DNA from 2 places in the Pseudonocardia phyllosphaerae genome. Region 1 is predicted to be linked to the other one. Evidence: riboswitches for the same ligand, from Rfam matches in the RefSeq annotation. Region 1 holds a riboswitch; the other holds the start of a gene.
The links. A riboswitch is a leader RNA that binds a small molecule or an ion and turns the genes downstream of it on or off. The one in region 1 is predicted to bind thiamine pyrophosphate.
Positions count from the first base shown of each region.

Region 2: linked by a shared signal. The riboswitch ahead of thiO (glycine oxidase ThiO) and the one ahead of ACLE50_RS06210 (ABC transporter substrate-binding protein) in region 1 are both predicted to bind thiamine pyrophosphate.

Region 1 covers NZ_JBKGXS010000002.1:178,610-189,655, reverse strand. The annotation lists gene ACLE50_RS06230 (DUF7455 domain-containing protein) at 6-194, shown strand; gene ACLE50_RS06225 (choline dehydrogenase) at 321-2,024, opposite strand; gene ACLE50_RS06220 (hypothetical protein) at 2,165-2,641, shown strand; gene ACLE50_RS06215 (hypothetical protein) at 2,694-3,671, opposite strand; TPP riboswitch at 3,800-3,912, shown strand; gene ACLE50_RS06210 (ABC transporter substrate-binding protein) at 3,908-4,942, shown strand; gene ACLE50_RS06205 (ABC transporter permease) at 4,939-5,757, shown strand; gene ACLE50_RS06200 (ABC transporter ATP-binding protein) at 5,754-6,497, shown strand; gene ACLE50_RS06195 (haloacid dehalogenase type II) at 6,525-7,226, opposite strand; gene ACLE50_RS06190 (cobalt-precorrin-6A reductase) at 7,246-8,088, shown strand; gene ACLE50_RS06185 (adenosylcobinamide-GDP ribazoletransferase) at 8,146-9,024, opposite strand; gene ACLE50_RS06180 (bifunctional adenosylcobinamide kinase/adenosylcobinamide-phosphate guanylyltransferase) at 9,021-11,009, opposite strand.
Region 2 covers NZ_JBKGXS010000001.1:361,846-372,891, reverse strand. The annotation lists gene ACLE50_RS01815 (iron-containing alcohol dehydrogenase) at 1-943, shown strand, start outside; gene ACLE50_RS01810 (sensor histidine kinase) at 1,014-2,579, shown strand; gene ACLE50_RS01805 (MadR family response regulator transcription factor) at 2,576-3,259, shown strand; gene ACLE50_RS01800 (DUF222 domain-containing protein) at 3,484-5,394, shown strand; gene ACLE50_RS01795 (hypothetical protein) at 5,612-6,214, shown strand; gene thiG (thiazole synthase) at 6,260-7,018, opposite strand; gene thiS (sulfur carrier protein ThiS) at 7,021-7,221, opposite strand; gene thiO (glycine oxidase ThiO) at 7,223-8,422, opposite strand; TPP riboswitch at 8,416-8,524, opposite strand; gene thiE (thiamine phosphate synthase) at 8,574-9,281, shown strand; gene ACLE50_RS01770 (hypothetical protein) at 9,345-10,793, opposite strand; gene ACLE50_RS01765 (DUF3159 domain-containing protein) at 10,979-11,046, opposite strand, start outside.

The DNA.
Region 1 (11,046 bases):
CCGCTATGCAGCCCGAAACGCTGACCCGGCCCGAACTGACCCTCGCCGACCGCTGTGACCGTTGCGGTGCGGCGGCCAAGGTGCGCGCGATCCTTCCCTCCGGTGGGGAGCTCCTCTTCTGCAACCACCACGGCCGTGCTCACGCCGACAAGCTGCGCGAGGCCGGCGTGGAGGTCGAGCAGGGCGCCGAGTAGCGCCCGCCGACCGAACCGGACGACCGTCCGGCCGCGTCGAGCAGGACTTCAGACGAACCCGCAGGGGCGGGGATCCGAGAACCGGATCCCCGCCCCTGCGGCCGTCTGTGGGGTTGTGTACCCGGCTCAGACCGCCGGGTGCTCGACGCCTGCCGCGGACTCGCGCGGCACCGGCGCCTCCGCGGCCGGGGGCGCCTGCGGCGGCGCCGCGTCCGGCTCCGGCGGGGTGGCGCCCAGGATGATGTCCGACGCCTTCTCCGCCACCATGACGACCGGGGCGTAGGTGTTGCAGTTCGGCACGTCCGGGAAGACCGACGCGTCGACCACGCGCAGCCCCTCGACGCCGTGCACGCGCATGGTCGCCGGGTCCACGACCGAGCCGGGGTCGGTGCCCATCCGCGCCGTGCTCGTCGGGTGCAGGCCGTTCTGGGCGCGGTGCGCGATCCAGTCCAGCACCTCGTCGGGGGACTTCACGTCCGGGCCCGGCAGGGTCTCCCCGCCGTCGTAGGGCTCGAACGCGCGCTGGGCCAGGATGTTCCGCCCGATCTCGACGGCCTCCACCCAGCGCTGCCGGTCACCGGCGTCGGCGAGGTAGTTCATCCGCACCTGCGGACGCACCGCCACGCTGGGGGAGATGATCCGGACGCTGCCGCGCGCGTCGGAACGCATCACGCTGACGTGCATCTCGTAGCCGTGCCCGCGGGGCTGCACGTCGGGTGCGAAGCGCATCGCGACCGGCGCGAACAGGATCATGACGTCCGGGACGCCGTCGGCCAGCGAGGTCGAGGCGAACCCGCCGATCTCGAAGTGGTTGCTGGCCCCGGTGCCCGAGCCGCGCAGCGCCCACTGCGCCGCGATGCCGGGCAGCCGGTACGGCCGCCGCTGCGGCGCCAGGGACACCGGCTGGGTGCAGGCGTGCTGCAGGTGCACCGCCAGGTGGTCCTGCAGGTCCTCGCCGACGCCGGGCAGCGCCGCCTTCACGTCGATGCCGAGCGGGGACAGCAGCGCCGGGTCGCCGAGGCCGGAGACCTGCATCAGCTGCGGGGTGCCGATCGCGCCCGCGGCCAGCACGGTCTCGCCGGCGGACACCTCCGCGACCCGCCCCTCGGCGGTCCGGTAGCGGACACCGACGACCCGGCTGCCGGAGAACCGCAGCCGCCGCACCTCGACCTCGGTGCGGACGTGCAGGTTGGGCCGGTCGCGGACCGGGCGCAGCCAGGCGTCGGCGGCGGAGTAGCGGCGTCCGCGGAAGATCGTGCGCTCGGTGCGGGAGAAACCCTCCTGGCGCGGCCCGTTGGTGCTGTCGACCAGGGCGTGCCCGGCCTCGGCCGCGGCGACGAGGAAGGCGTCGTTGAGCGGGCCGACCGCGGCGGCGCGCTCCAGGATCTGCGGGCCCGCGCCCCCGTCGGCGAGCGGGACGCGGTGCTGGGAGAACCGGCGCTCCAGGCGCCGGTAGTAGGGCATGCAGTGCGCGGCGTCCCAGGTGTCGTCGCCGGTGAGCTCGGCCCAGCGGTCGAAGTCGCCGGGGTTGCCGCGCTGGTAGACCATCCCGTTGATCGTGGAGCTGCCGCCGAGCACCCGGCCCCGGGGGACGGCGATGCGGCGGCCCTCCAGCCCGGCCTCGGGCTCGGTGATGTAGCACCAGTCGTAGCGCGGGTTGCCCCAGGCGCGGGAGAGCGCCGCGGGCATCCGGATGGTGGGGTCCCAGCGGTGGTCGGGCCGGCCGGCCTCGAGCACGAGCACCCGGCAGTGCGGGTCCTCACTGAGCCGGTTGGCCAGAACCGCGCCCGCCGACCCACCACCGACGATGACGACGTCGTAACTCGCCATGTCTCGACTCGCCACGTCTCGCCTCCTGTTTCGACCAGGGTGTCCGAATTACCCCGATTGGCCCAGCAACCCCCGTTGCGGCCCATCAGGCTACGCCGCGGCGTGCCGTCACCGTCGTGGGGACCCGTAGGCTCGGACGCGTGAGATCGACCGGGGGGAACGGCGGCGACGCGCAGGGCGCGGACGCCGCGCTGGCCGACCTCGACGCGCAGCTGGCGGCCTCGATCGCCGATCTGGAGCTGGCCCGGCACCGGGTCCGGCAGCTCCAGCAGTGGCGGGACGAGGGGTTGCCGTGGCGGGCCATCGTGCCACGCGAGGAACGGCCGCTGATCGTCGAGTGCGTCACCCGCGCGCTGGACGGCCTCGGTGCGATCGGTGGGCGGTTCCGGCGCGAGGAGGCCGTCGCCCTGCACGCCGAAGGTGAGTCGATCACCGGCATCGGCAGGCTGTTCGGCGTGAGCCGGCAACGGGTGTCCGCCTACCTGCAGGAACACGACCGGATCGAGGCCGGCGCCGAGCGGGCGGACGGCGACGAGCCGCCGAATCCCGCGCCGGGCCGGGCGCTCGACCGGGCCCGCCGGGCACTCGGTACGTCCGGTCGCCGGCCGGCCGAGTAGCCGGGCGGCCGACCGGGTCCGGGCGGCCGCCCGGGTCCGGGCGGCGCCCGGGTCAGTCCTCGCGGCGGTGCCGTGCCCGGCGCGGTGCCGGGACGAGCGGGGTCCCCGGTCCGGTGCCGGTGCCCGGTTCCGGCGGGGCGTCCCGCGCGGCCGGGATCCTCACCGTGCTCTCGGGGTCGTCCTCCGGACGTACGGTGCTCTCGGGGTCGTCCTCCGGACGGGCGGCCGGAACCCGTGCGGCGTGGCCGTTCGTCGCCGCGGGTGTGGAGCTCTCGGCCGACCGGGCGGCTGTGTCTGACCCGTTCGCAGCAGTACCGGAGTTCGTTGTGGCGTGTCCCACACTCGATTCGGCGGCGGCCAGTGCCCGGAGGTCGGCGAGCCGTGCCGCGAGCGTCGCGACCACCGGCCACAGCGGCGTCGTCAGCGGTGCGGCGACACCCGCGCCGTCGGGAAGCGCGGCCGCCGACGCGGGCGGGGCCAGCGGCCCGTCCGGCAGGCCGCCGTCGAACAGCTGCAGCACCCCGACCGGTCCGTGCCCGGCGTCGCCGGAGGCCACTCCGGCCGGTGGCACCGGGACCGACAGCGACCGGGTCAGCCCGCAGTCGGCGGCCGCGGCGGCCAGCTCCGGCGGGCCGGACCGGGTCAGGTCGGGGGTGACGAGCGTGCGGTCACCACGCTCCGCGGCCGGTCCGGGACCCGATCCCGCGCGCCGCTGCAGCTCCCCGAGCCGGGTGGCGACGGCGCCGGAGCCGAACACCTGCCGGGAGCCGGGGTCACGCGGGTCGGCGGGCTCGCGCAGCAGCAGCGCCGCCCCCTCGACGCCCGCGGCCTCGGCCACGGACTCGCACAGGTGCGACAGCATCGCGGCCACGTCGGCGTGCACGACGGAGGTCGCGCCGAGCTGCAGCGCCACCCGGGTCAGCGCGGCGCCCGGGCCGGGCGGCGGCACGGCGGCCGGGGGCGCGGGGGCGGCGGCCCGGACGGGCTCGCGCGGTGGGGGTGCCGTCCGGTCCCGTCCGCGGCGTGCCATGCAGGTCCCTCCCAGGTCGGTGCGCCGACCGGGTGAGCCCGGGGCGTCGCCGTAGCGGTCACGATCCTAGCGAGTTCCGGGCCGTCACCGGGGCGGTCGCCGCACCCACCCGTACGGCGTAAAGTGCCGTGACGTACCGCGGGAGCCCACGCACCGGGGCTGAGAGGGCGGCAGGACCGGCCGCCGACCGTTCGAACCTGATCCGGTTGATGCCGGCGTAGGGAGGCCGTTCTCCGGTGCTCGCACGTCCCCGTACCCGTCTCGTGGTCCCCGCGCTGGTCGCGGCGCTCGCGCTCGTCCTCGCCGGGTGTTCCGGTGCCGCGCAGGAGGGGCCCGCGCCGCAGGGGCCCCCGGTCCGCATCGCGCTGGACTGGACGCCGAACGTCAACCACCTGGGGATCTTCGTCGCCCAGCAGGCCGGCTACTTCCGCGACGCCGGGCTCGACGTGCAGGTGCTGCCCTACAACCAGAGCTCGCCGGACACGCTGGTCAGCAGCGGCGCCGCCGAGTTCGGCGTCAGCTTCCAGGGCTCGTTCACCTACTCCAAGGCCGCCGGCGCGGACATCACCTCGGTGATGTCGGTGCTGCAGCACTGGGCCACCGAGATCGCGGTCAAGGCCGACCGGCCCGACATCACGCGTCCCCGCGACCTCGACGGGAAGACCTACGCCGGGTTCGGCGAGCCCGGCGAGGTGCAGAAGATGCAGGCCGTGATCAAGGCCGACGGCGGCCGGGGCGACTTCCGCACCGAGATCCTCGACACCGCCGCCTACGAGGCCCTCTACGGCGGGCAGGCCGACTTCACCGAGCCCTTCGTCGCCGTCGAGGGGGTGGAAGCCCAGGCGCGCAACGAGCCGCTGCGAACCTTCCGCTACACCGACTACGGCTTCCCGGACTCCTACAACGTCGTGCTCGTCGGCAACTCGCCGTGGCTGAAGCAGAACCCCGAGCAGGCCCGGAAGTTCGTGCAGGCCGTGCAGCGCGGCTACGAGCTCGCCGCGAACGACCCGGCCGCGGCGTCGAAGATGCTGCAGGACGCCAACCCGGGCGCGTTCACCGACCCCGCGCTCGTCGACCGTGGCGCGGAGCTGATGGCGAAGCAGTACCTGCGCGACGAGCAGGGCCGTGTCGGGCACCAGACCCTGCAGCGCTGGGCCGGGTACTCCGGGTTCCTCTACGACACCGGCACCGTCGCGGGCCCGGACGGCAAGCCGGTCCGGCAGAAGCCGGACTTCTCCACCTGGTTCACCGACGACCTGGTGGCGAAGTGAGCGTCGCCGCCCCGCCGCGCGCCCGGCGGGCCGCGGCCCCCGCGCCGTCCTCGCGCGGCGACACCCTGCGCCGGCTGCTCCCGGCCGTCTGCGTGGTCGCCGGGCTGCTCGTGGTGTGGCAGGCCGCCGTCGTCGTGACCGGGGTGCGGCCGCAGGTGCTGCCCTCCCCGTTGCGGGTGGCCGAACAGGGCTGGGCGTTCCGCGGGATCCTGTGGGACAACACGCTGCCCACCCTGACCACGACGGTCGTCGGGTTCGCGGTGTCGCTCGCCCTGGCCTGGGCGATCGCGGTCGCCGTCGACTTCTCGCCGTGGCTGCGCCGAGCGCTGACCCCGCTGCTGGTGGCCTCCCAGACGTTGCCGGTGATCGCGATCGCGCCGCTGCTGATCATCTGGTTCGGGTTCGGGCTGCTGCCGAAGGTGCTGGTCATCGCGCTGGTGACGTTCTTCCCGGTCGCCGTCGGGCTGATCGAGGGCTTCGCCGCGACCGACCGCTCGGCGACCGCGCTGCTGCGCTCGATGGGGGCGACGCGTCTGCAGCAGTTCCGCTACGTCCGGCTGCCCGGTGCGCTGCCGAGCTTCTTCACCGCGCTGCGGATCGCGATCACCTACGCGGTCACCGGCGCGATCGTCGCCGAGTACGTGGGCGCCAGCTCCGGGCTGGGAATCTTCATGCAGCTGCAGCGCAACCAGTTCCGCACCGACCTGGTGCTCGCCGCGGTCGCGGTGACCGCGGTGCTGTCGATCGCGCTGTTCGCGCTGACCTACCTGGTGCAGCGGCTGGTGGCGCCCTGGTACCGGGGTGATGCCCGGTGACGCCGAAGGTGGCGGTGGACGGGCTCTCGGTGCGCTACGGCGACCTGCCCGTCCTCGACGACGTGTCGCTGTCGGTCGCGGCGGGGGAGTTCGTGTCCCTGGTCGGCCCGTCCGGCTGCGGGAAGTCGACACTGTTCGGTGCGCTCGCCGGCCTGCTCGACGGCGCGACGACCACCGGCAGCGTGACCGTCGACGGCGCCCCGGTGCACGACGCGCCGTTCGGCTACATGCCCCAGGGCGACCTGCTGTTCCCGTGGCGCACGGTGCTCGACAACACCACCCTCGGGCTCGAGGTCGCCGGCGTCGGCCGCGCCGAGGCCCGCGAGCGGGCCCGCGGGCTGTTCGCGCCGTTCGGGCTGGCCGGGTTCGAGACGTCGCGACCTGCGGAGCTCTCCGGCGGGATGCGGCAGCGGGCCGCGCTGCTGCGCACCGTCGTCGGCGGGCGGGAGGTGCTGCTGCTCGACGAGCCCTTCGGCGCCCTCGACGCGCTGACCCGCACCGGCATGCAGGAGTGGCTGGCGACGATGGCCGAGCGCTTCGGCTGGACGGTCCTGCTGATCACCCACGACGTCCGGGAGGCCGCGTTCCTCTCCGACCGGGTCGTGGTGCTCTCCGCGCGCCCGGCCACCGTGTCCACCGAGGTCACCGTCGGCCTGCCGCGGCCGCGGTCGCGCGCGCAGCTCACCGACCCGCGCACCGTCGCCGTCGAGGCGGAGCTGCTGGAGACGCTCCGGGCGTGACCCGCCGGCCGTGGCTCCGGGTGCCCGTCAGTCCAGGTGCGCGGCCAGCTCCGGCAGCGCCGCGACGGTGAACGTCGGCGGGGTCAGGTAGCCCGGCCACGTCGCGCGGTCGCGGTCGAGCCACGCGGTGGCCATGCCGACGCGGGCGGCGCCGTGCAGGTCCCACGGGTGCACCGCCACCATGACGGCCTCCTCCGGTGCGACGCCGAGCCCGGTGAGCGCGTGGGTGTAGGCGTGCGGGGCGGGCTTCCAGACCCCCGCGTTTCCGCCGTCTCCGCTGTCTTGGCTGTCTCCGCTGTCTACGCCGTCGTCCACCGACAGCACGGCGTCGAACATCGCGCGCAGGCCGTGGTCGCCGAGCAGCCGCTCGGCGACGGCGGCGGCGCCGTTGGACAGCGTCACCAGCCGCAGCCCGGCGGCCCGCAGCGCGGCGATCCCGGGGTGCACGTCCGGGTGCACCGGCAGCCCGAGGAACGCCTCGATCACCCGGTCCGCCCGGCCGGGGTCGGCGCCGTTGCGGCGCAGCAGCTCCGCGGCGGTGCTCCGGCCGATCTCCGCGAACGGGCGGGCCTCGCCGCCCGCGGCCAGCCCCATGCCCTCGCGCAGCGTCGTCGTGAACCACAGCGGTGCGGACCCGTCCGGTGCGCCGAGCTCGCGGAACACCTCGTGCAGCGGGCCCAGGTCGGACAGCGTCTCGTTGACGTCGAACACCACGGTCGTGATCGCCATGGCGCCTACCCTGCTGCACATGGACGACGCGCGCGCGGTGCTGGTCCTCGGCGGCACCACCGAGGGACGGGCCGCGGCGGCGGCGCTGACCGGGCGGGCGCGGGTGGTGTCGTCGCTGGCCGGGGCGGTGCGCAGCCCGTCACTGCCCGACGGCGAGGTGCGCATCGGCGGGTTCGGCGGCGCCGACGGCCTGGCCGCCTACCTGCGCGACGAACGGATCGGCGCGGTGCTCGACGCCACGCACCCGTTCGCGTCGGCGATGACGGCCAACGCCGCGGCCGCCTGCGCCGCCACCGGTACCCCGCTGGTGGTGCTGCGCCGCCCCGGCTGGACCGCGGGCCCCGGCGACCGCTGGCACCGCGTCGCGACCGTCGCCGACGCCGCGGCCGCGCTGCCCGCGCTGCTGCCGGGGGGCGCGGGCCCGGGCCGCGGGGGCCGGCCGGACGCGGGGGCGCCGGGTGCCACCGGGAGCGGGCCGGGCGCCGGACGGGAGCCGGCGGGGCGGGTGCTGCTCACCACCGGCCGCGGCGGGCTGGCCGCGTTCGCGGGCGTCGACGCCGCGTTCTGGATCCGCGCCGTCGACCCGCCGGACCCGCCGCTGCCGGTGCGGCACACCCTGCTGCTCGACCGCGGCCCGTTCGGCCTCGACGCCGAGCGGGCCCTGTTCGACGAGGTCGCCCCGCACGTGCTCGTCACCAAGGACTCCGGAGGAGCGGCGACCGCGCCGAAGCTCACCGCCGCCCGCGAGCGCGGGGTCCCGGTGCTGATGGTGGACCGGCCCGCCGTGCCGTACGGGGTGCCGGTGGTGCCCGACGTCGACGCCGCCGTCGCCGCGCTGTGGCCCGGTGAGCCCTGCTCATGATCGACGGTTCAGGAGTGTTCGCGCCGCTGAGCGTGCGATCCGCTCCGCAACCGGTGATCACCCGGTGAGCGCGGCGGCCAGCACGACCAGCACCGTGGTCGTCCCCAGTTCGGTGGCGGCGCCCAGGACGTCGCCGCTCATCCCGCCGAACCGCCGACGGGTGTGCGCCGCCAGAGCCACGACGACCAGCGCCGCCGGCAGCACCGCTCCGGCGACGGCGACGGCGAGCCCGGCCCCGTCGAGCGTTCCCGGCAGCGCGGCACCGGCGCCGGGCAGGTAGCCCGCGTAGCCGCGCGGGACGGCCGCCCGTACCGCCGCGACCAGGGCGAACGCTCCGGCGACGGTGAGCCCGGCCCACCACAGCGGCGCCACCCAGGACGGCTGCGACCCGGCGACCGTCGCGCCCAGCCCACCTGGCCGGGCGGCGGGGGTCCCGCGGCGGGCGACCCAGCAGAACCCGGCCCGCCCGGTGGCCGCGGCGAGCGCGCAGACGGTGACCACCGCCCACCCCGGGGCCGCGGCGAGCTGGGCCAGCGCAGCGGCGCGCCCGCCGAGCACCACCAGGATCGTGACGACCGCGAACGGGCCGGCACCGCCGTCGGCCATGATCCGCAGGGCACGGTCGGGCGGGCCGTAGCTGCCGAGGCCGTCGGCGGTGTCGGCGAGCCCGTCGACGTGCATGCCGCGGGTCGCGAGCGCCCCCGCCCCGACGACGACCAGCCCCGCGACCGGCGGCGACACCCCGAGCGCGGTGAGGCCCAGCAACAGCACGGCTCCGGCGGCCCCGAGCACCGCGCCGACGACCGGCGCCCAGCGCAGCGCGGCGGCGGCCACCCCGTCGGGCAGCGCACCGTCCTCGGTGGTGCGCACCCGGGCCGGGACGACGGTCAGCCAGCTCACCGCCAGGGCGAGCCCGGACAGCGGGCGTGCGCTCACCGGCCCGCGGCGGCGGTCGTCCGGTCCCCGGCGGGGACGATCCCGGTCTCCCCGGCGGTCGCGGTGTCGGCGAGCACCCGGGCGGCGGTGACCAGCAGCGGCAGCACGGCGACCGCGGCGGTGCCGTCCTCGGCGCGGACGGCGAGGTCGAGCACCGGGGTCAGCGACAGCTGCTCCAGCGCGATCCCGGCGGCGGGCTCGGTGGACGGCTGCGCGGCCAGCCACCAGTCCCGGGCGCCGGGGGCGAGCTCCTCGGCGAGCAGCGCGGCCGCGCCGACGGCGAGCCCGTCGAGCACGCAGGGGACCTTGCGCTCGGCGGCGCGGGCGAGGAGCCCGGCCAGCACCGTCAGGTCCGTCCCGCCTGCGGAGGCGAGCAGCGCGAGCGGGTCGCGGGTGTGCGGGCGGGCGCGGCGCAGCGCGTCACGGACGGCGACGGTCTTGCGCATCCAGGCGCGGTCGTCGATCCCGGACCCCCGGCCGACGACGGCGACCGGCTCGGTCCCGGTCACGGCCGCGACCAGCGTCGACGCCGGGGTGCTCACCCCGACGGCCAGGGTGGCGGGCAGCAGCAGGTCGGCGCCGTCGTCGATCTCGGAGTCGGCGAGCGCGCGCCCGGTGTCCCAGGCGCGGCGGGCCTGCACGGCGGTGAGGGCGCCGCCCTCGTGGTCGATCCGGCCGGACCCGCGGGCGACGACGTGCTCGTCGCCGAGCCCGTGCCCGGCGGTGGCCAGGCCGACGTCGACGACCCGCACCCCGGCCCCGGACGCCGCGGCGGCGACGGTCACCGGCAGCCGCTCGGCGGCCGCGGCGACCGCACGGGCGGCGGAGACCTCCGGGCCGTACGCCGAGACACCCGCCTCGGCGACGCCGTGGTCGGCGGCGAGCAGCACGACCCGGGCCCGTCCCGGCGGCCGCGGCGGGCAGTGCCCCTGGCAGGACGCCAGCCAGATGCCCAGCTCGCCGAGCCGGCCCAGGCCCCCGGCGGGGGTGGCGAGCGCAGCGACGCGGGCGGTCGCCTCCCGCCGGGCCGTGCGGTCCGGGCGTTCGACGGTGGCCGGGACGACGGGATCGGGCACCGCCGGATCGGGCACCGCCGGATCGGGCACGGCCGGCGGGGACGTGGCGGGGTCGGCCCCGTCCGGTGCCGCGTCGCCTGCCGGGACGTCCGGGGCCACCGGCCCGGCCGGGTCGACCGCCCCGGGCACCTGCGCGGGCGTGCCCGCGACGTCGCCCGCCGGGGTGCCCGGCTCGGCCGGATCGTCCGCGGCGGCCCCGGAGACGGCGGCCCCGGAGACGGCGCCGCCGGGAACGTGGTCGCCGGACACCGGCGCTCCGGACGCAGCGGCTCCGGACACGGCGGCCCCGGCGCCTGCGGACACGGCTTCGCCGGAGACGGCCGCTCCGGAACCTGGGCCCTCGGACGCCGCCACCCGCACGGCCCCACCCAGCGACAGCGCGCGCCCCGCGACCAGCAGCACGCTGTCGTCGCACACGTCGGCCAGCGCCGCGTTCAGCTCCCCGAGCCGGTCCCGGAACAGCCGCCCGGCACGCGACTCGGGCACCACCCCGAGGCCGACCTCCGCCGACACCAGCACCAGCGGACCCGGCGCGTCGCGGACCGCGGTGACCAGCGCGGACACCGTCTCGTCCACCTCGGCGGGCACGGCCGGGGCATCCCAGGCGCCTGCGTCGTCGAGGACACCGGTCAGCCAGGTCGCCAGGTCGTCGACCAGCACCGGGCCCGGGACGGCCAGCGCCGCGGCGAGACCGGGGCCCGTGGTGATCTCCTCGGTGCTCCATCCGGCCGGACGACGCGCGGCGTGTGCCGCGATCCGGGCGTCCCATTCGGCGTCACCGGGGATCCGCCGTCCGGTGGCCAGGTAGCGGACGGGTGCGCCGTCGTCGAACAGCTCCTCGGCGTAGCGGGACTTGCCGGAGCGGGTGCCGCCGAGGACGAGCGTCCGGAGGGGGAGCCGATTCGTCACGCGCACATCGTGACGTACCCGCCCGGAGTAGCGTCGG
Region 2 (11,046 bases), on a different contig from region 1:
CCCGAAGGACCACGAGATCCAGGCCGGGTTCGAGCGGTACGAGAGCTCCGGCTGCGACGTCGTCGTCGGAATCGGCGGCGGCTCGGTGATCGACGCGGCGAAGGGCGTCGCGCTGCTCGCGGCCAACGGCGGCACGATCGGCGACTACGAGGGCATCGACCGCATCGAGAACCCGATCCCGCCACTGGTGATGATTCCGTCGACCTCGGGCACCGGCGCCGACGTCTCCCAGTTCTGCATCATCACCGACACCGAGCGGCTCACCAAGATCACGATCATGGGGCGGGCGCTGGTCCCGGACGTGTCGGTCGTCGACCCGCGGCTGCTGGTCACGATGCCCGACTGGCTCAATGCCGCGACCGGGCTCGACGCGCTGACCCACGGCATCGAGGCCTACGTGTCGCTGGCGCACGGCCCGCTGACCGACACCCACGCGCTGCACGCCGTCGCGCTGGTCCACTCGCACCTGCCGACCACCATGATCCGCCGCCGCGACGAGGGCCCGCGTACCGCGATGGCCCAGGCCGCGCTGGAGGCCGGTCTGGCGTTCACCAACGCGATCCTCGGCGCCACGCACGCGATGAGCCACCAGGTCGGCGGGCTGCTGGACCTGCCGCACGGGCTGATCAACGGCATCCTGCTGCCGCACGTCATCCGGTTCAACGGCGTCGACGACTCCACCCGGTTCGTGCCGATCGCCCAGGCGATGGGGCTGCCTGCGCGGGTCGGCATGCCCGGCGACGAGGCCGTCGACATGGTCGCGACCGAGGTGCGCAAGCTCGCCGACGAGGTGGGCGTGCCGACCGGGCTGGGCGCGATCGGGGTCCGCGAGGCCGACGTGCCGCGGCTGGCCCGGCTCACCCTCGGCGACGCCTGCCTGGCCACCAACCCGCGCAGCGCGAGCGTCGGGCAGATCGAGGGCCTGTTCCGGGAAGCGCTGTGATCCCGAAAAGCGCTGTGATCCCGGGAAGCGTTGTGATCCCGGGAGCCACTGCGACGCAGGGGTCGCCCGGGTGACCGCCGCAGCGCGCTTCCCCCGCCGCCGGACCCCGTCACCGCCGGCGGGGTTCCCGCCCGGCTCCCGCACGCGCCCGGACCTGGACCAGCTGACCGGGCTGCGGTCGGGCAAGCCCTCGTTCTACCCGGAGTACCGGGTCAACGCCGAGCGGCTGCGCCGGGTGATCCTCGCGCTGGACCGGATCTCCGCGGCACTGGTGCGCACCATGGAGGGGTCCGAGGCGCTGGTCCGCGCGGTCGCCGACGCCGCCGCCGACCACCTGACCGCGGACTGGGTGATCCTCGCCCTCGTCGACGGCGAGCTGGCCGACGCGACCCCGCGCCACGTCGTCCTCGGCCCGGACGGGGCGGAGTGGAGCGACCTGCGGCTGGTGCCGGAGAAGGTGCGCCGGCACGTCGCACACGTTCGCGCGGGCACCGGCGAGGACGGCGCCACCGGCCACGCGCACCCGCCACCGGAGCCGCGGCCGGGCGCGTCCCGGCCGCGGTCGATGTACAGCTCGCACGGCGCGCACGCCCCGCACGTGCAGCCCGCCCCACGCTCCCGGCACGAGGACGCCGACGACGAGCGCCGCCATCTGCACGTCCCGATCCGGCTGAACGGCCGCGTCGTCGGCGGGTTCGTCGCCTGGACCCCGCCGGACCGCGACATCGACGACACCGACCACTCGGTACTGCGCATCCTGGCCGGTCAGACGGCATCTGCGCTGCAGAACTGCGCCCTGCTGGAACGGGCGGAGCGGCTGCACGCGCACACCGCCGCGCAGGCCGAGGACCTGCGGATCCGCAACGACGAGCTGGTCGCCGCCCAGCAGGCGCTCGGTGCCGCCCGGCAGCGCGAGGTGCTCGACAACGAGCGGCACCGGATCGCCCGCGAGCTGCACGACAGCGTCACCCAGTACGCGCTGTCGGCCGGCATGCACATCGAGCTGTGCCGCTCGGAGGTCGCCGGCTTCGCCGGCGGGATCGACGGGGCCGACGGCGGCGGGATCGGCAGCGCCGACCGGGCCGACAGGGCCGACCGGGTCGACCGGGTCGTCGAGCACCTGGACACCGCGAAGGACCTGACCCGGCGCGCGGTGGAGCAGCTGCGGTCTGCGATCTACGCGCTCAACGACGACGACCAGGCCGAGAAGGACCTGCCGTCGATGCTGCGCCAGCTGTCCACCGTGCACATGCCCGACGAGCTGCGCGTCGAGGTCTCGATCGGCGGAACCCCGGTCCCGCTGCCGCACGAGTACGAGCAGTCGCTGTTCCGGATCGCCGGTGAGGCGCTGTTCAACACGGCCATGCACGCGTCGGCGTCGCGGGCGGTGGTGCGGCTGGCCTACCAGCCCGACCGCGTCCGCCTGTCGGTGTCCGACGACGGCGGCGCCGCCCCCGACCAGATCCGCCGCACCCTGCGTGCGGCGGCCGTGCGCGGACCGGCCGGGGAGCACCGCGGCCTGGTCAACATGGACGCCCGTGCTCGGGAGATGGGCGGAATCCTGCGGTTCCGGCGGTCCCGGATCGGTGGGTTGCAGGTGCGTGTGGACGTCCCGATCGAAGGGGAGACGACGTGAGCGTCACCGAGGCACGTGGCCCGGCGGCCGCCCGGCCCGCGGTCCGGCAGATCCGGATCGTGCTGGTCGACGACCACTCGATCATGCGACAGGGCCTGCGGGCGGTGCTGGAACGCGAGGACGACCTGCGCGTCGTCGGCGAGGCGGGCAGCGGACCGGAGGCCTACGCGGCCGTCGACGCCGGCCGGCCGCAGGTGGTGCTGCTCGACCTCAAGCTCGCGTCCGGGCCGCAGACCGACGGGCTCGACGTGTGCCGCCGACTCTGCGCGGAGCATCCGGGCATCGGCGTGCTGGTGCTGACGACGTTCGCCGAGGACCGCCTGGTCGTCGAGTCGGTGCAGGCCGGCGCGCGGGGCTACGTGGTCAAGGACGTCGACACCACCGAGCTCGTACGCGCGATCCGTGCGGTGTCCCGCGGGGAGAGCGCCTTCGACGCGCGGTCGGCGTCGGCGATGGTGCGGTCACTGTCGGGCGGGATGCCGGACCGGGAGCGGCTCACCGACCGCGAGCTCGACGTGCTGCGGCTGCTCGCCCGCGGGCTGTCCAACCGCGCGATCGGCGCGGAGCTGTTCATCTCCGAGACGACGGTGAAGTTCCACGTCGGCAACCTCATGCGCAAGCTGACCGTCTCGCGGCGCGCCGAGGCCGTCTACGCGGCGACCAAGCTCGGCCTGCTCTGACGCCGGTTTCACCGGGCACGGCCCCCGGTCGCTGCCCCGGGGCCGCGCGGCGCGTTCCGCGGAACGCGATTCGCTGCGCCGTTCGGCCGTCCGAGCTGCGGCGTCCGGCCGAAATTCGCGTTCCGCGGAACGCGATCCGCACCCCGCGGCTCTCGGACGGACCGAAAGTGTCGGACCTCGGCCGCACACTCGCCGAACATGAGTTCGACACGAGGAGCACCGCGATGGCCACCGATACGCCCACCGCCGATCAGCCCGAGCTACCCGCCGGCGCACGCACCCCCGGCCCGCCCGCCGGCGCAGCGGCCACCCAGACACCGACTACCGAGGCACCGACTACCGAGGCACCGACTACCGAGGTGCCGGGCGCCGAGGTGCCGGACACCGAGCCCGCACCCGTCACAGCCGGGGTACCGCCGCTTCCTGAGCTGAGCATCGACGCGCTGGAGTCGGAGCTGCTCGGGCTCGCCGGGCACATCGCCGCGGCAGAGTGCCGTTTCCTGCGGCTGCTCGCCGAGTTCGACCGGCGCGACGGCTGGGCCGGCGTCGGGGTGCGGTCGTGTGCGCACTGGCTGTCCTGGCGCGCCGGGATGAGCCTGCGGACCGCGTCCGAGCACCTGCGCGTCGCGCATGCGCTGGCGAGACTCCCGCAGGTCACCGAGGCCTTCGCCGCCGGACGGATCTCCTACTCGAAGGTCCGTGCCATCACCCGGCTGGTCGGGGCCGACGACGCCGTCCTCGAACGCCTCGCCGAACAGATCGAGGCCACCCGAACCAACCCCGCCACCGCAACCGACGAGAGCGCAACCGCCGATCCCGACGACACCGACGACCCCGCGGCCGGTGCCGACGACCCGCACCACGACCCCCACGCCGCGGCCACGGACACGGACACACCGGCGCCTACCGACGCGCCTGCTCCTACCGGCACGCCCGATCCCGCCGACGCACCCGGTCCCGCCGACGCACCCGGTCCGGCCGAACCGGCTTCCGGACAGGAACAGCCCGCGCCGTGGTCCGTCCCGTCCGTCGCGCCCCGGGAGGTCTCCGAACAGACGCTGGTCGACCTCGCCCTGTCGAGCACGGCGAGCCACGTCGAGAAGCTGGTCCGCCAGGTGCGGCGCAGCTGTGCGTCCCCGGTCGACACCGCCGCCCGGCGCAGCCTGAACTGGTACTACGACGCCGACGGCACCCTGGTCCTGCGCGGCCGTTTCACACCCGACGACGGCGCCGCGCTCGTCGCCGCGCTCGAGGCCCTGTGCACCGAGCCGCTGCCGCCGCCGATCGGCCCGTCCGGCCCCGCCGACGGCAACAGCGGAAACCCGGCCTCCGGCGACAGCGAAAACCCGGCCTCCGGCGACGGCGAGAACACCACCACCGGCGACGAGGACCCTGCCGACCTCGAGCACCGTGCCCGTGAACAGGAGCCCGGGCCCACCACCGACTCGCTCGCCGCCCGGCGCGCCGACGCCCTGGTCACGCTGGCCACACGGCACTCGGCGGCCCCGGAGCCGTCCGTCGCACGGGGTGCCGCGCAGTTCGTCGTCCACCTCGACGTCGCCACCGGGACGGCACGGATCCAGGGCGGCCCCGAGCTCGCGCCGACGACCGCGGAGCGCCTCGCGTGTGACGCCCGCGCCCGGATCCTGCTCGACGACCGGAGCCGCAACCGCCTCTACCTCGGTCGGCAACGGCGTCTCGCGAGCCCGGCCCAGATCGCCGCGCTCACCGCCCGGGACGCCGCGGACGGCGGTGGCTGCCGGTTCCCGGGGTGCGACCACGTCCGGTACCTGCACGCCCACCACGTCGTGCACTGGCTGCGGGGCGGCCCGACGGACGTCGACAATCTCGTCCTGCTCTGCAGCCATCACCACCGGCTGGTGCACGACCACGGGTACCGGATCCGGGCGCTCCCCGGCGGCCGCTGGGCGTTCGAACGACCGGACGGCACCCCGGTGCCTGCCGTACCCGTTCCGCTGACCGGCGCAGACAAGGGCGTCATCGAGATCAACATCAGGGAGGGCCTGCGGATCGACGACGAGACCCTCACCCCCGACTGGTACGGCGAGCCTCTCGTCGCCGAGCCGATCCTCGATGCGCTGCTGCCTCCGATCCCACGGTCGACCGCGGCCTGAGCGGCGGACCCGCCACCGGGGTCGGCCACCTCGGCCGACCGTCGAACGGCCCGCCCCGGCGAACGGCCCTCCCGGCTGTCGGACCGCCCCGGCGAACGGCCCGCCCCGGCGATCCCGACCACCCCGACCGCGTTCCGCGGAACATCTCGCCCTGCAGCCGACCGGCCGCAGCCCGCCCCGGCCGAGCCGCGCGCACGGCACCCGGTAGACAGGGCCGATGCGCTGGTACGCCGAACGTCCCGACCGGCTCGTGCGGCAGGTCGTCGCCGACGCGGCCGCCCTGGTGTGGGCGGTGCTCGCCGTCGTCGCGGGGATGGCCGCACGCAGCGGGCTCAACGCCCTGCGCGAGCCCGGCGAGGCGCTGGTCGGCGCCGGTGACCGGGCCGTCGGGACGCTGTCCGGCCTGGCCGGTGCGGTCGCCGGGATCCCGTTCGTCGGCGGCGACCTGGCCCGCGCCCTGGATCCGGTCGCGTCGACCGGGTCGCAGCTCGCGAGCGCCGGGCGGGACTTCGCCGGGACCGTCGAGACCATCGCGGACTGGTCCGCGGTGGTGCTGCCGTTGCTCCTGGTGCTCCCGCTGCTGCTGGGCTGGTTGCCGCTGCGGCTGCGCTACGCGCGCCGGGCCGGTGCCGCCGTCGCCGCCCGCGACACCGCGCCCGACCTGCTCGCCGTCCGGGCGCTGACCCGCGTCCCGGTGCGGACGCTGACCCGTGTCGCCCCGGACCCGGCCGCGGCGTGGCGCTCCGGTGACCCGCAGGTCGTCGCCCGGCTGGCGGATCTGGAGCTCGCCGACCTCGGCCTGCGCCGCACCCGCAGCTGATGCCGTACCTGCAGCCGGGCGGCGGGGTCCGGCCGGGCGACGGGCTCACTCCTCCCGGTCGGGCGAGCTCGCGTGCGCCCAGTACCGGCGCGGAATCCGGCCCGCGTGCCGCGCGTCCCAGCCGGCCTCGACGGCGCCGCGCATCGCGGAGGCCATCCGGGCCGGGTCCGCTGCGCGGGTGACGGCGGTCGCGAGCAGCACCGCGTCGCAGCCGAGCTCCATGGCCAGTGCCGCCTCGGACGCGGTGCCGATGCCGGCGTCGAGCACCACGGGCACCCCGGCGCCGTCGACGATCATCTCGATGTTGTGCGGGTTGCGGATGCCCAGCCCGGTGCCGATCGGCGACCCGAGCGGCATGACGGCGGCGCACCCGGCCTGCTCGAGCTTGCGGGCGAGCACGGGGTCGTCGTTGGTGTAGGGCAGCACGGTGAACCCGTCGTCGACGAGCTGCTCCGCGGCGTCGAGCAGCTCGATCGGGTCGGGCAGGAGCGTCCGCTCGTCGGCGACGACCTCGAGCTTCACCAGCTCGGTCTCCAGGGCCTCGCGAGCCATCCGCGCGGTCAGCACGGCCTCGGCCGCGGTACGGCATCCGGCGGTGTTGGGCAGTACCCGGATGCCGAGGCGGCGCAGCAGCTCGAGCAGCCCGGTCCCGCCACCGACGTCGACGCGGCGCAGCGCCACGGTCGTCAGCTCGGTCCCGGACGCGACGAGCGCCCGCTCCAGGATCTCCAGGTTCGCGGCGCCGCCGGTCCCCATGATCAGCCGTGAGTCGAAGACGTGGTCCCCGACGGTGAGCTTGTCCATCGTCATCCTCCCTGCACGGCGGTGAGCACCTCGACCTGCGCGCCGTCGGCCGGACGGGTGTCCGCCCACGCGGTCCGCGGTACCACCTGACCGTCGAGCGCGACGGCGATGCCGCGCTCGGGCATGCCGGCCGCGGCGAGCACCTCGGCCAGCGTCGGCTCGCCGTCGACGTCGCGTGCCTCGCCGTTGAACACGATCCGCATGTCAGTTCCCTTCCTGCGAGAGCAACGCCGGCGCCGGAGCCCCGGCCCCGGACACCGCAGCCCCGGACCCCGCGGCCACGAACCGCTGCGGGTCGGCCGCGCGCGCCACCTCGGGGACGACACCGCCACCCAGCAGCGCGCCGACGGTGGCGGCGGTGACCGGCACCAGCAGCATCCCGTTGCGTCCGTGCCCGGTCGCGGCGATCAGGCCCTCCGGCCCGATGCGTCCGATCAGCGGCAGGTTGTCGCGGCTGCCCGGACGCAGCCCGGCCGCCGTCTCGGTCAGCTCGTACTCGGCGATCCCGGGCAGGATCCGTTCCGCGTCGCGGAGCAGGTCCCGCACCCCACCGACGGTGACGGTGGTGTCGAAGCCGTTCTCCGCGGTCGTCGCGCCGACGACGAGGTCGTGGCCGGGCGCGTTCCGCGGAACGCAGTAGACGGGGCGGCCGTCGACCAGCGCCCGCACCGTGCGCGACGGCGGCGGCAGCGCTCCCGCCCGCCGGGTCAGGCGCAGGATCTCGCCCTTGACCGGGCGGATCAGGCCGTCCAGCGCGGGGTGCAGCGCCGAGGACCACGCCCCGGCCGCGATCACCACGGCGTCGGCGGGCACCGCGGCAGGCTCCCCGGCGAGGGACACGCCGGTCACCCGGGCGCCGTCGTCGTGGACGGCGGTCACGGCGCGCTCGTCGAACAGCACGCCCGCCCGCTCGCAGGCGCGGCGCAGTGCGGCGAGCAGCAGCCGGTTGTCCACCGACGGGTCGCCGGGCACCGCGATGCCGCCGCGGACGTCCGGGCCGAGCGCCGGTTCACGTCGCCGCAGCTCGCGGCCGGTCAGCGACTCCACCGGGCGGCCGAGGGTCTTCAGGTATGCGGCGAGCGCGGTCAGCTCGTCGCGGTCTCCCGCCCCGGTGGCGACGACGACGGTGCCGTCGGGCTGCAGCCCCGCATCGGTCCCGGCGTCGGCGGAGAGCGTCTCGGCGAACTCCGGCCAGCGCGCGACCGAGTCGAGCCCGAGCGCGAGCAGGTCCTCCTCGCCGGGCCACGCCTCGGTGACCGGTGCGAGCATCCCGCCGGCGACCCGCGACGCACCGGACCCCGGGGCGGGGTCGTACACCGTGACCGTCCAGCCCGCCCGGGCCGCCTCGCGGGCGGCGGACAGGCCGATGACGCCGCCGCCGACGACGGCCAGCCGTTCGTTCATGACACCTCACTCCCTGCGCCGGCATGACCCGGATCAGGTTCGACGGTCGGGACCCGGCCAGGTCCCCTCTCAGCCCGCTGCGGCGGGCTCCCGTGGCTCTCACACAGTTCTCGTCCCTGCGGGGTCCACGGTACGCCGTACCCTGCGCGCCGTGCCCCACACCGATGTTCCCAGCAGCGATCGCACACCCCGCCCGACCACCCGGGACGAGCGCGCCCGCCGGCTCGCCGACTCCCGGCTCTACCTCTGCACCGACGCCCGCACCGACCGCGGCGATCTCGCCGAGTTCGCCGACGCGGCGCTGGCCGGCGGCGTCGACATCGTGCAGCTGCGGGACAAGGGAGGCCCGGACGGCCCGCTGGAGGCCACGGCCGAGCTGGCCGCATTGGAGATCCTCGCCGACGCCTGTGCGCGGCACGGTGCGCTGCTCGCGGTGAACGACCGGGCCGACGTCGCGCTGGCCGCCGGCGCCGACGTCCTGCACCTCGGCCAGGACGACCTTCCGGTGGCGTGGGCGCGCCGCGTCGTCGGCGACGACGTGCTGCTCGGCCGCTCCTCGCACAGTGCCGAGGAGACCCTGGCCGCCGCCGACGAGGACGGCGTCGACTACTTCTGTGCCGGCCCCTGCTGGCCGACGCCGACCAAGCCCGGCCGCCCCGCACCGGGCCTCGACCTGGTGCGCACCGTTGCCGCCCGCGGCCCGGAACGGGTCTGGTTCGCGATCGGCGGGATCGACGAGGAGCGCCTCGACCAGGTGCTCGACGCAGGCGCGAGCCGGATCGTCGTCGTCCGCGCGATCACCGAGGCCGACGACCCGCGGGCCGCCGCGGAGCGGCTCCGGGCCCGGCTGACCGGCTGACACACCGGCCGGCGGACCGCGGCGGGCCGGTGGACGGGTGTGCGGGTCGGCCGGGCGTGCGGCTCAGTTCTGGCCGGACCCCGAGCCACCCTGCGAGCCGGAGCCGCCCTGCGAGCCCGAGCCGCCCTGCGAGCCCGAGCCGTTCTGCCCACCGGAACCGCCCTGCCCGGAACCGGACCCCGAGTCGCCGGAACCCGAGCCGGAGCCCGAGTCGCCGGAGCCAGAGCCCGAGCCGGAGTCACCCGATCCGCTCTGGCCCGGCTTCGGCTCGCCGGACGGGAGGACCTTGTTCAGGCCGTCCTGCAGCGGGTTGCTCCCGGAGGAGTCGCCGTTCGAGTTCGACTCACCGGTGCTGCCCGAGCCGCCGGAGTCCGACTCCGACGTCGACGAGGAACCCGACTCCCCCGAGTCCGAGCTCGACGAGGTGGACCCCTCGTCGCCGGAGCTCTTCTTCTCGCCGCCGCCGTGCACGACGTTGCCGATCGAGGTGCCGGTGTGGCCGCCGGTGATCGTCGAGCCCTTCACGAACTCTATGCCGGTGACCAGGAACATCGCGACGGCGAACGCGATCAGCGCACCGATCCCGGCGATGATCGCGTTGCGGCGGCTCATCCGGAACCGGCCGAGGAAGCCGCTCCCCTTCGACCCGCCGCGGGTCCCGGCCTGCGGGGCACCGAGCATGACGGTCTCGTCACCGGGCGGCGCGGACGCGGCGCCGACGCCGCCGACGGCGCCGTCGCGCCGGTGGCCCTCCCCGGTGCGGTGTTCATGGCCGGGGCGGCCGCGCAGCCCGACGGCCTTGGCCTTGTCCTTGAGCTCCATGCTCTGCTCGATGCCGCGGGTGAAGAACGTCGTCGCGAGGGTGGTGATGACCGAGCCGAGCGCGGCACCGAGCACCGTGCCGACCGCACCGAGGAACGACCCCAGGATCGCGGTGACGACGGCGGCGCCCGCACCGGCGACGATCTTCGTCGGATTGATCTCGTTCTTCAGCGTCTTCGGCTGATCCGCCGATGCCGATGCCGATGCCGGCGCCGACGCCGGGGTGCGCGGCGCGGCGGCGGGCGGCGTACCCGGTGGGACGCCGGGGTCTCGGCGGATCCCGTCGGCGGGCGCCCCCGGCATGGGCGTCCCGGGCATCGGGGCGCCCGGCATCGGCCCACCGCGCTGCGGCGGACCGGGCTGCTGCGGACCGGGCTGCTGCGGCGGAACAGGCTGCTGCGGACCGGGCTGCTGCGGCGGAACAGGCTGCGGAGCACCGGGCTCGGGCGGACCCGCGGGCCGGGCCCGCCGTGTCGCGTGCTCGCCCTCCGGCGCCCAGGAGTTCCGCGGGCCGGGCGGGGCGGTGCGGTTCGGCGGCCGGCTCGCCGCCTGCCGGCGCGGCTGCGGCACCGACGCGTCGGCCTCGGCGGTGCGACCGTGGGAGGGACGGGGGGCGGCGGGGCCGGGGCGGTCCGGGTCGTCGCCGTGGGCGGCGTTCCGGCCGTACTCCGGGCGGCTCTGCTGTGCCATGGCTCCTTGCAGGGGGCGCGAGAGGGATCGGGCGGCTACTACGGGGAACGTCCGAGGCCCCTCGGACGCACCCGATGATCAACGGTTGTCGCGACCGTCACACGATCCGGGGAACATCCCGGTGAAAGTCCCGGTGAAAGTCACGGAGTGATCACGATGATAGCGACACCCCCTGTTGCGATTCGTCACCGGGGGTGACGCACTCCCGGGTGATCAGCGGGCAGCGCCGTACGCAGCAACGGCCAGGACACGA